3 regions of the Blautia sp. AF32-4BH genome follow, and region 2 is predicted to be linked to each of the others. Evidence: riboswitches for the same ligand, from Rfam matches in the RefSeq annotation. Region 2 holds a riboswitch; each other region holds the start of a gene.

Region 1 (3,275 bases), on a different contig from region 2:
GCGCAGAACTGATGGCGATTGCGGAGGCAAAGGGAATTGATATCAGCAAGGCGGATGTCTCCTCGGGACGCGGAAGTGCGGTTCCGCCGACAGCGCGCTACTCGACGCTCCAGGATCTCGATGCGGGACGCCATACGGAAATTGATATGTTCTCGGGTGCGCTGATCCGCATGGGAAAAGAGCTTGGAATTCCAACGCCTTACAATGAATTTACGTACCATATGATCAAAGCACTGGAAGAGAAAAACGACGGACGGTTTGACTACAGCGGAAGCGAAGAACCGCTCTGGTCGAAATAGATACGATAGGAGAATCTCACGATGAAAGAAATCAAATGGGCTGTACTCGGATGCGGTGTGATTGCAAATGAAATGGCGGTCGCACTACAGAAAAACGGAAAGAATATTTACGCGGTCGGCAACCGGACCCATGAGAAGGCGGCTGCTTTTGCGGAGAAATATGGAATTGGAAAAGTTTACGATGATTTCCATGAGATGTTTACCGATCCGGAGGTCGATGTCATTTATATCACGACGCCGCACAACACGCATCTTGGCTTTATGAAAGAGGCGATTGCCAATGGAAAACACATTCTCGTTGAGAAATCGATTACGCTGAACAGTGACGAGCTCGACGAGGCCATAGCGCTTGCAAAAGAAAAAGATGTCATCATCGGAGAGGCAATGACGATTTACCATATGCCGATCTACAAAGAGCTGAAAAAACTTCTCGACTCCGGCAGTCTCGGCAGAGTCAATCTGATCACGATGAACTTCGGCAGTTTCAAAGAGTACAACATGAAGAACCGTTTCTTCAACCGGAATCTCGCAGGCGGCGCGATGCTTGATATCGGCGTATACGCACTCTCCTTCATCCGCTGGTTCTTCGACTCTAAGCCGGATCAGCTCCTTTCCCAGGTAAAGCCCGCTCCGACCGGTGTGGACGAGCAGGCCGGCCTCCTTCTCACCAATCAGGAAGGACAGATGGCAAGTGTGATGCTCTCTCTCCACTCCAAACAGCCGAAACGCGGCATGGTTTCCTGTGAGAACGGATTTATCGAGATCATGGAGTACCCGCGTGCCTGGGAAGCAAAAATCACAGACGCTTCCACCGGCGAATCCGAAATCATCAAAGCCGGTGACAACGCCGATGCACTCGCCTATGAGCTCGCCGACATGGAACGCGCCATCAATGGAGATGCATCTACCATGCACCTCGACTACACGAAGGACGTCATGGATCTGATGACCTCCTTCCGCAGAACCTGGGGCTATACGTACCCGGAGGAAGAAAAATAAGATTCGCACATCAAAAGCCCCTGCCCGGCACACATCAGATGCCGGGCAGGGGCACTTCTTTTCACCTGCAATACTCTGCAATTTTCTTTTTCAGTAATTCCGCATCAATCGGCTTTGCGATATGCACGTCCATGCCGGCCTCTTTTGCGGCCTGCCGGTCTTCAACAAAGGCGTTGGCGCTCATGGCGAAAATCGGAATGGAAGCGGCATCATCACGTCCATGACTTCCACGCATATTTTATACTTCATTTTACGCTGATATTATTTTCTCTGTCAACCCAAATAACATTACATTTCCAATATTTTGCATGTCTTTTTTATTTTTCTGAAATTTTTTTAAATCTTCCGTTTTTCTCTTGCACAATTGTTTTTATGCGTATATAATTGTCTGCAGAAAGCAAAGGGGAGCTCGCGTGCGAAGCGGGCTGAGAGTAGGATGCATCTCCTAGACCCTGAACCTGATTTGGGTAATGCCAACGTAGGGAGATACGATATGCACATTTTCTGCAGATATACCTCCACGTATATCTGCTTTTTTAATCTCTATGAACACATCATCAACAGGTTCTTCCAGTACCACAAGGGAATTTGCTTCTGCAAAAATACTCACACAGGAGGAACAAAAAATTATGTTAGGCACTTGTCTTGACAATGTCAGAAAAACAACCCCTCTCGTACACAACATCACAAATTACGTTACAGTAAACGATGTCGCCAATATTCTGCTGGCATGCGGCGCAAGCCCGATCATGTCCGATGAACCGGAGGATGTCGAGGATATCACCTCCATCTGCGGCGGTCTGAACATCAACATCGGAACGCTGCACAGAACGAGCATCGACGGCATGTACCGTGCCGGTGCAAAAGCAGCTTCGCTCGGCCACAAAATCCTGCTCGATCCAGTCGGCGCAGGCGCAAGCCACTTACGTACTTCGACCGCAGTCGGACTGATGGAAAAAATCCCGTTCACCGTCATCCGCGGAAATATTTCCGAAATCAAAACACTGGCACTCGGAAGCGGAACGACAAAGGGTGTTGACGCAGACGTTGCCGATAAAGTAACAGACGAAAACCTCGACAGCGCCGTTGCTTTTGCAAAAAACTTTGCGAAAGACCACAACTGTGTTGTCGCCATCACAGGAGCGATCGACCTCGTTGCCGATGCTGACACCTGCTACGTGATCCGCAACGGACGCGCCGAGATGGGAAGCATCACCGGAACAGGCTGCCAGCTCTCCGGCATGATGACCGCTTACCTCGTTGCCAACCCGGACGAGCCGTTAAAAGCCGCTGCTGCCGCTGTCTGCGCGATGGGACTTGCCGGCGAGATCGGCTGGAGCCATATGAAACCGGAAGACGGCAACTCCACCTACCGGAACCGCATCATCGACGCCATCTACCACATGGACGGCGAGACGCTGGAGAAAGGTGCAAAGTATGAAGTGCGATAAAAAAGGCCTGCTTTTATATGCTGTGACAGACCGCAGCTGGCTGAACGGCGAGACACTGTACAGCCAGGTGGAAAAGGCTCTGCAGGGCGGCGCAACGTTTATCCAGCTCCGCGAAAAAAATCTTGACCAGGATCACTTTATGGAAGAGGCACTGGAACTGAAAAAACTCTGTGCCGCATACCATGTTCCTTTCGTCATCAACGATAACGTGGAAATCGCAGCTAAGATGGATGCGGACGGCGTTCATGTCGGCCAGAGTGATATGGAGGCCGGCGATGTCCGTGCAAAGCTTGGCCCGGACAAGATCATCGGCGTTTCGGCACAGACCGTGGAACAGGCCATTCTCGCCGAGCAGCGCGGGGCAGATTACCTCGGCGTCGGCGCAGTCTTCCACACCGGTTCCAAGGCGGATGCGGAGGATGTCAGCCACGAAACGCTGACTGCTATCTGCAATGCCGTTAAAATCCCTGTCATCGCCATCGGCGGCATCACACGCGATAACGTGACGGAGCTTTCCGGCAGCGGC
Region 2 (3,275 bases):
CGGGATTCTCTCGTCGCCTGCGTGTTTGTTGAATGCTTCAAACAGGTCAAGCTCGGAGTTCTCTTCGATTTCTACGCCGAGGTTGTACAGCTGTTTGATCGGTGCGTTACATGCCAGGAAGTTGGTCGGACGCGGTCCGAAGCTGATGATTTTCAGGTTCTTAACAGCTACAACTGCAGTTGCAACCGGTACGAAATCTTTGATCATGGCTGCTACGTCTTCTGCATCGCCAACCGGGTACTCTGGAATGTATGCGTGCAGGTTGCGCAGTTTCAGGTTGTAGCTTGCGTTCAGAACGCCGCAGTATGCATCGCCGCGTCCGCCTACAAGGTCGTCGCCGGTCTCTTCTGCTGCTGCTACTACCATGCAAGGTCCGTCGAAGTATTTTACAAGCAGGGTTTCCTCGGTCTCCGGTCCGAAGTTTCCAAGGTATACAACAAGTGCATCACACTCTGCTTTTTTCAGTTCTTCGAGTGCGTTCATCATGTCGATTTCATTCTCGACGATGATTGGACATTCGTAGATTTCTCCGTCGTATGCTTTTACGACTGCTTTTCTTCTGTTCTCGGAAAGGCTGTTCGGGAAGCAGTCACGGCTTACTGCAACGATACCTAATTTGATTTCCGGTGTATTGTTGATCATTTTTGAAGATCCTCCTTTTTTTGGTTTTCTTGGTTTTTGGTTTCTTTTTATGTTCAGAACTGCTCTTTTGGGGCAGTGTTTCTGATTTCTGGTTTTGTCTCTGGTTTTATTTTACCGAGAGGTTTTCTCCTTTGATGCCTGCTACGCTTCCAGCGATGTTTGCATCCGGGTGGCTTAAGAGCCATTTGTTTCTGGCGAAGAGCAGGTCGTCTTCCGGGGTGTGTTTTTCTTCCAGGGTGATGTCGGTATTGGTTCCTTTTGGAAGGACTACGACGCATTTGAAGCCGCTGGCTGCCACGTTGCATGGTGCGTAGTGGAGGGTGGTTGCGTAGACTTCAATGGTGGTTCCGGCCGGGATTAAGAAGGCCTCCATTTTGGATGAGTCGTAGGTGTGGTCTTCGGTGATGTCCTGTTCTTTTCCGAGGATCAGGATCAGGTCGGTTACGGCGATGTTGATTTCGCTGTCGCGGTGGTATTCTACGGCGTTCAGTAAATGGTTGTGGCCGTTGCAGTAGCCGATCTGGATCGGCATGCCGCCGTAGAGGCTGTCGGATACGGACTGGGCGCTTTTGCAGGCTTCGAGGCTTTCAATGGCAGGCTCGTAGACTACGTCGTCGGGACATGGGGTCTCGGACATGGCGGTGATGATGTCGCTGACGTCGAGGTCTTTGATGACTTTGCCGTACTGGCGGAATGCTTCGTCTGTTACTTTCAGAATCTGCATTGTGTTGGTGCTCCTTTCGTACAATTAGTTTAATGATTGAACTAATTGTAATATAGCACTTGTATGTACTTCTTGTCAACATGTATTTGGATGAAAAAACGGGTAGGTTGACAAATAAGGGGGAGGTTGGTATACTTTAATACGTTAAAATAATAAGACGCTAGGGGAGCCTTTGGCTGAGAACGTGGGACAGGGATAAGCTCACGGACCCTCACTACCTGAACGGGATAATTCCTGCGTAGGGAAGCTGGAACGTGGTTTCGGAGGTGATTCGGGACTGTGTTTTTATGTGAGCCCCTCCAAGCGGAATGCGAAGGAGGTTTTTTTATGAGTTTTTTTGTTACTGCTGACGGCGGACTGACGACGGCCGGTTATGTTGGATGCGTGGTGCTGATGGTGGCGCTGGTGGTGATTGCTTCGGTTCTTTCTGCTCAGAAGAGTAAGGGGACGGGAATGGATGCAAGGAAGCTGGCGTTTTGTGCGATGGGGATGGCGCTGGCGTTTGTGACTTCGTATGTGAAGGTGTTTGAGTTGCCGTACGGGGGATCGGTTACGTTGTTTTCGATGCTGTTTATTGTGCTGATTGCGAACTGGTATGGGGCGAAGACGGGTATTCTCGTTGGTTTTGCTTATGGACTGCTGCAGTTTATCCAGGGGCCGTATGTGCTGTCGCTGTTCCAGGTGTGCTGTGATTATGTGTTTGCGTTTGCGGCGCTGGGTGTGGCCGGATTCTTTGGAAAGAAGAAAAACGGGCTGCTGATCGGGTATATTGTAGCTGTGCTGGCGAGGGGATTTTTCCATACGTTAGGCGGGTATCTGTACTGGATGGATTATATGCCGGAGAATTTCCCGCAGTCTTTAAAGGCGCTGTATCCGATTATTTACAACTACAGCTATCTGCTGGCTGAAGGTGTGCTGACGGTGATTCTGATCTCGCTGCCGCCGGTGAAGAAAGCACTGCAGACGGTTGCAAGAACGGCACATGGTGCAAATTAAATAGAATTACGTGAAAAAATCCGGGAACGCATGATTTTGCGTTTCCGGATTTTTTACGTGGATATCAAAATTTACTGAGCACTCTCCTCTGCGGCTGTGTCGGCGGCGGAGCTCATGGGGGTGATGACGATGTTTTCTACGCCGATTCCGGTTTTGCGGGTTACGATGTCTTCGATCTGGGCACGCTGTTCCTCGGTTACTTCTTTCATCGGAACGACGATGTCGGCGGTTTCGCCGGTCAGGTTTACAACGACGTCGGTGAAGCCTTTGGCTTCGAGGAGGAGTTCAGTTGCTGACTCTTTTTCTACGAGTTCCGTCATTTCCACCATGCTCTGGACAGCGCTCTGGCGCTCGGTTTCGGAGAGATTGGTGTTGTTGATGATTTCATTTAAGGTATCTTTGTTCTGGGAACGGATCTGTTCGCGGTCGATTCTGGCCTGGGCCATGTATGTAGATGCCCCGGCAAGGACTGCCTCTCCCGGCGTTTCGGTGACGGTCCGCGACGAGTCCCCTGCTGTGCCGGCATCCACCTCGTCGGTGATATCGGTGTCCAGGCTGGAGATGTCTTTTAAAACGGTGCTGGCATCCGCCGTGGTTCCGTCTGCCTTCTCCTTCGTGGACAGGGTACTGTCAGCATAGTTGATGTATCCGGCGACGGCGATCATGATCGCAAGGGCGGTGATGATGACCTGATTTTTCCGGAATTTTTTCTTTTTCCCGGCCGTCTTTTTCGGCGATGGTGTCTCTGCCATTTTCTCAGGTGCATTCATTTCCTGTTCTAATTTTTCCACGCATTTGACTCCTTTACTTCATTTTGACTACTTTAATCTTATTTGCGCCCACCTGAAATAATGCCATCACGGCCTCCTGAATCTCCTGTATCGTCACCGGATTTCCCCCGCCTTCTGCGATA
Region 3 (3,275 bases), on a different contig from region 2:
TGAAGCACCAGCGCAGCCCAACTTTTCCATCTACCAAGTGCCGCCCGGCCCAGAGGGGCGCGACTTCCGCTATCGTTCCTATGAGGACTTGCAGGCGGACGGGCTTTCGGTGGACAGGAAGAATTATCAGCTTGTCTACACCGCGCCGCTGGACAAGGACACCACACTGGACGAGATTTACCGCCGCTTCAACATAGAACATCCCTCCGATTACAAGGGACATTCCCTCTCTACGGGGGATATTGTGGTGTTCCGGCAGGATGGGAAACAGACTGCCTACTATGTGGACGAGGGGGCCGACTACCGGCAGGTGCCGGAGTTTTTCGCCCAGCCGGAAAAGCAGCTCACGCCGGACGAGTGCATGACCGGCGAACAAATCCAGACGCCAAGGGGCCGTTTCTATCTGACCGACAGGAGCCGGGAACAGATGGAGGCCGCCGGGTATGGATTCCACCACCAGTCGGAGGACGGCAGGTATCTTATTATGGCAAACGGCACAAGGGCCTTTGCCATCCCCGCCCAGCAGGAAAGCCATATCAAGACGGCGGAAATGTCCACCGAGCAGAACTACAACATGATCGATGGCATGATGAACAATGCCCCGTCTATGGAGGAACTGGAAGCAAGGGCAAAAGCCGGGGAACAGATTTCCCTTTTGGATGTGGCCGAGGCAGCCAAGGCGGAGGCCAAAAAGCCCAAGCAGACCCGAAAGACGACGCAGAAGCAAAAGAAACCGTCCATCCGGGCGCAGCTTGCCGCCGCCAAGGAGGAACAGAAAAAGAAACCCCCGGCGCGGGAAAAATCAAAAGAAATGGAGGTATGAGGAATGTATTTCACCGTGGAAGAAGAAAACCTGATCTGTCTGTACCACAACGCCGACCGCCGCAAGACGGCGGCAAATCTCCGGGCAGCTTTGCCGGACATGGACAAGGAAATGGCGGTGCTGGCCTGTCAGACCGCCGATAAGCTGGACGCCATGAGCGACGCCGACTTTGCGGCGCAGCGGTTCCACTTCACAGACGAATAAGCAAAACGCCGGGTGCGGGGGCTGTCAAAGCCTCTGCGTCCGGCGCTTCTTTTTTTGTCCATTTTCCCGCATTTAGAACCCCGTTTTGAGGGGAACAGGATAACTTTATCCACCTGCCTGCCGACCATGCGGAAAAACCCTTGATTTCCGTGGACTTTTACCGCCCTAAATGCGTAGACTTGACTTTTGGGGACTTCTTAACTATAATAATACTCAAGCAGGGGGACTACCTTGTAGTTGAGAAGGTTAAAACCTGACCCTTTGAACCTGTTGGCTAATACCAACGCAGGGAGCTGAAGAATACAGATTCGTATTTTTTGGACATTCTCTGTTTTGGGAATGTCCTTTTTTAATTGAATAAGATATGATATGTGTTTGCGAGGGAACTGAACAAGTTGAAAAAGGTAAGACCTGACCTCTGGACCTGTCGGCTAATACCGGCGTAGGGAAGCAATTTCTTACGCTCGTATTGCGTCTGAAAGAGCTTCTAATTGTTTTAGAGGCTCTATTTTTTTATCTTAGGAGGATCAAACATGGCATTTATGAAAGACATCTTAACCCACAACATCCCCATTTGGGAAGAATGTGCAGCTACCCCATTTGTGCAGGAAGTGCAAACTGGAAAGCTACCTCTTGAAAAATTCAAGAGATATATGATTCAGGATAGTATCTATCTGAAAAACTATGCCCGCATATACGGAAAGGCAATTTTTCATGCTGCTACATTAAGAGAAATTCAGCTTTACTACTCCATGCTGAACTTTGTAAATGATACGGAATCGGAAGTGCGGCTGGATTATCTAAAGCAATTTTGCATAACAGATGATGATATTGAACTGATCGCCCCTTTGCCTGAAAATCAAAATTACATTGATTTCATGTTTGAGATTGCGTCACATGGAAAGAATGAAGAAATTTTAATGGCGGTTCTTCCCTGTATGCTAAGTTACAGCTATATATTCCGCAAATTGGCGGCTGTTCCTACAAGCAGACAGTCAAGATATTGGGACTTTATCAAAGATTATGCGGATGAACAATATGCAGAAAGCTGCAAAGAATGGTCTGCTTTTGCAGAGCATAAATGTGCCGGGTTATCAGTAGCAAATAAAAAGTATCTGGCTGATATTTTTGAAAAAGCAAGTTTGTTAGAGCTTGCTTTTTGGAAGATGGCCTATCGGAACGAGAGAATGGAGGAAAATGCAAAATGAAAAAAGTATTGTCCATTGCCGGATCAGATTGCAGCGGAGGTGCAGGTATTCAGGCTGATTTGAAAACTTTTTCTGCTCACGGTGTATTTGGAATGAGTGTTATTGTTTCTGTTGTTGCAGAGAACACCAGCCGTGTTATCGACATCCAAGATATTACCCCGGATATGATTGAAAAACAGATTGACGCCGTATTTGAAGATATTGAAGTGGACGCAGTAAAAATCGGTATGCTTTCTACACCAGAATGTATGAAAGCGGTGGCAAAGAAACTATTACAATATAAGCCCCAAAATGTCGTAATCGACCCGGTTATGTATGCCAAAAATGGCTGCCCATTGATGAATCCTACGGCGGTTTCCACCTTGATAGACACAGTAATTCCACTGGCCGATGTACTTACTCCGAATATTCCAGAGGCAGAGAAAATAGCGGATATGCAGATTTCCACAGTTTCAGATATGGAGGCTGCCGCAAGAAAAATATATGCCATGGGTTGTAAGGCGATTGTTGTCAAGGGTGGACATCATATAGGAAATGCTGTTGATGTCCTATTTGATGGAGAAAATTTCTACCATTTTGAAACATCCCGCATTGATACGAAAAATACTCATGGGACAGGCTGTACCTTTTCTTCTGCAATCGCTTCCCAGCTTGCAAAGGGAAAAAGTGTTCCGCTTGCAGTCGAATCTGCAAAGGCTTATGTCACAATGGCAATCGAACACTCTCTTGCGATTGGAAAAGGCTGTGGCCCGACGCACCATTTCTACGAATTGTATCAGCATGGTTTATCTAAAGAATAGGCAGGTGCAAAATGAACTTTGATTATACACTTTATCTTGTTACTGATCGTCAACTAATGAGCTGCGATAGCCTGACAGAAGCGGTAGAACAGGCAATTTTAGGAGGCTGCACAATGATACAACTCCGAGAAAAAGAATTGTCCTCATTAGAATTTTACAATCAGGCTGTTGCCGTGAAACAGGTTACGGATAAATACCATATTCCCCTTATCATAAACGACCGGATAGATATTGCAATGG

Evidence for each region. Region 2 has a riboswitch for thiamine pyrophosphate ahead of DWZ44_RS12740 (energy-coupled thiamine transporter ThiT). Riboswitches for the same ligand answer to the same signal wherever they lie in the genome.
Region 1: linked by a shared signal. The riboswitch ahead of thiM (hydroxyethylthiazole kinase) and the one ahead of DWZ44_RS12740 (energy-coupled thiamine transporter ThiT) in region 2 are both predicted to bind thiamine pyrophosphate.
Region 3: linked by a shared signal. The riboswitch ahead of DWZ44_RS01735 (TenA family protein) and the one ahead of DWZ44_RS12740 (energy-coupled thiamine transporter ThiT) in region 2 are both predicted to bind thiamine pyrophosphate.

The regions. Positions count from the first base shown of each region.
Region 1 covers NZ_QTVL01000002.1:45,101-48,375, forward strand. Annotated here, with positions in the region: gene DWZ44_RS02965 (ketopantoate reductase family protein) at 1-299, shown strand, start outside; gene DWZ44_RS02970 (Gfo/Idh/MocA family protein) at 321-1,298, shown strand; gene DWZ44_RS02975 (response regulator) at 1,360-1,533, opposite strand; TPP riboswitch at 1,690-1,801, shown strand; gene thiM (hydroxyethylthiazole kinase) at 1,928-2,749, shown strand; gene thiE (thiamine phosphate synthase) at 2,736-3,275, shown strand, end outside.
Region 2 covers NZ_QTVL01000010.1:38,353-41,627, forward strand. Annotated here, with positions in the region: gene DWZ44_RS12730 (L-fucose/L-arabinose isomerase family protein) at 1-639, opposite strand, end outside; gene DWZ44_RS12735 (DUF4867 family protein) at 749-1,366, opposite strand; TPP riboswitch at 1,519-1,628, shown strand; gene DWZ44_RS12740 (energy-coupled thiamine transporter ThiT) at 1,694-2,362, shown strand; gene DWZ44_RS12745 (SpoIIIAH-like family protein) at 2,434-3,153, opposite strand; gene DWZ44_RS12750 (hypothetical protein) at 3,167-3,275, opposite strand, start outside.
Region 3 covers NZ_QTVL01000001.1:366,956-370,230, forward strand. Annotated here, with positions in the region: gene DWZ44_RS01725 (LPD25 domain-containing protein) at 1-823, shown strand, start outside; gene DWZ44_RS01730 (transposon-transfer assisting family protein) at 827-1,027, shown strand; TPP riboswitch at 1,237-1,336, shown strand; gene DWZ44_RS01735 (TenA family protein) at 1,561-2,235, shown strand; gene thiD (bifunctional hydroxymethylpyrimidine kinase/phosphomethylpyrimidine kinase) at 2,232-3,035, shown strand; gene thiE (thiamine phosphate synthase) at 3,047-3,275, shown strand, end outside.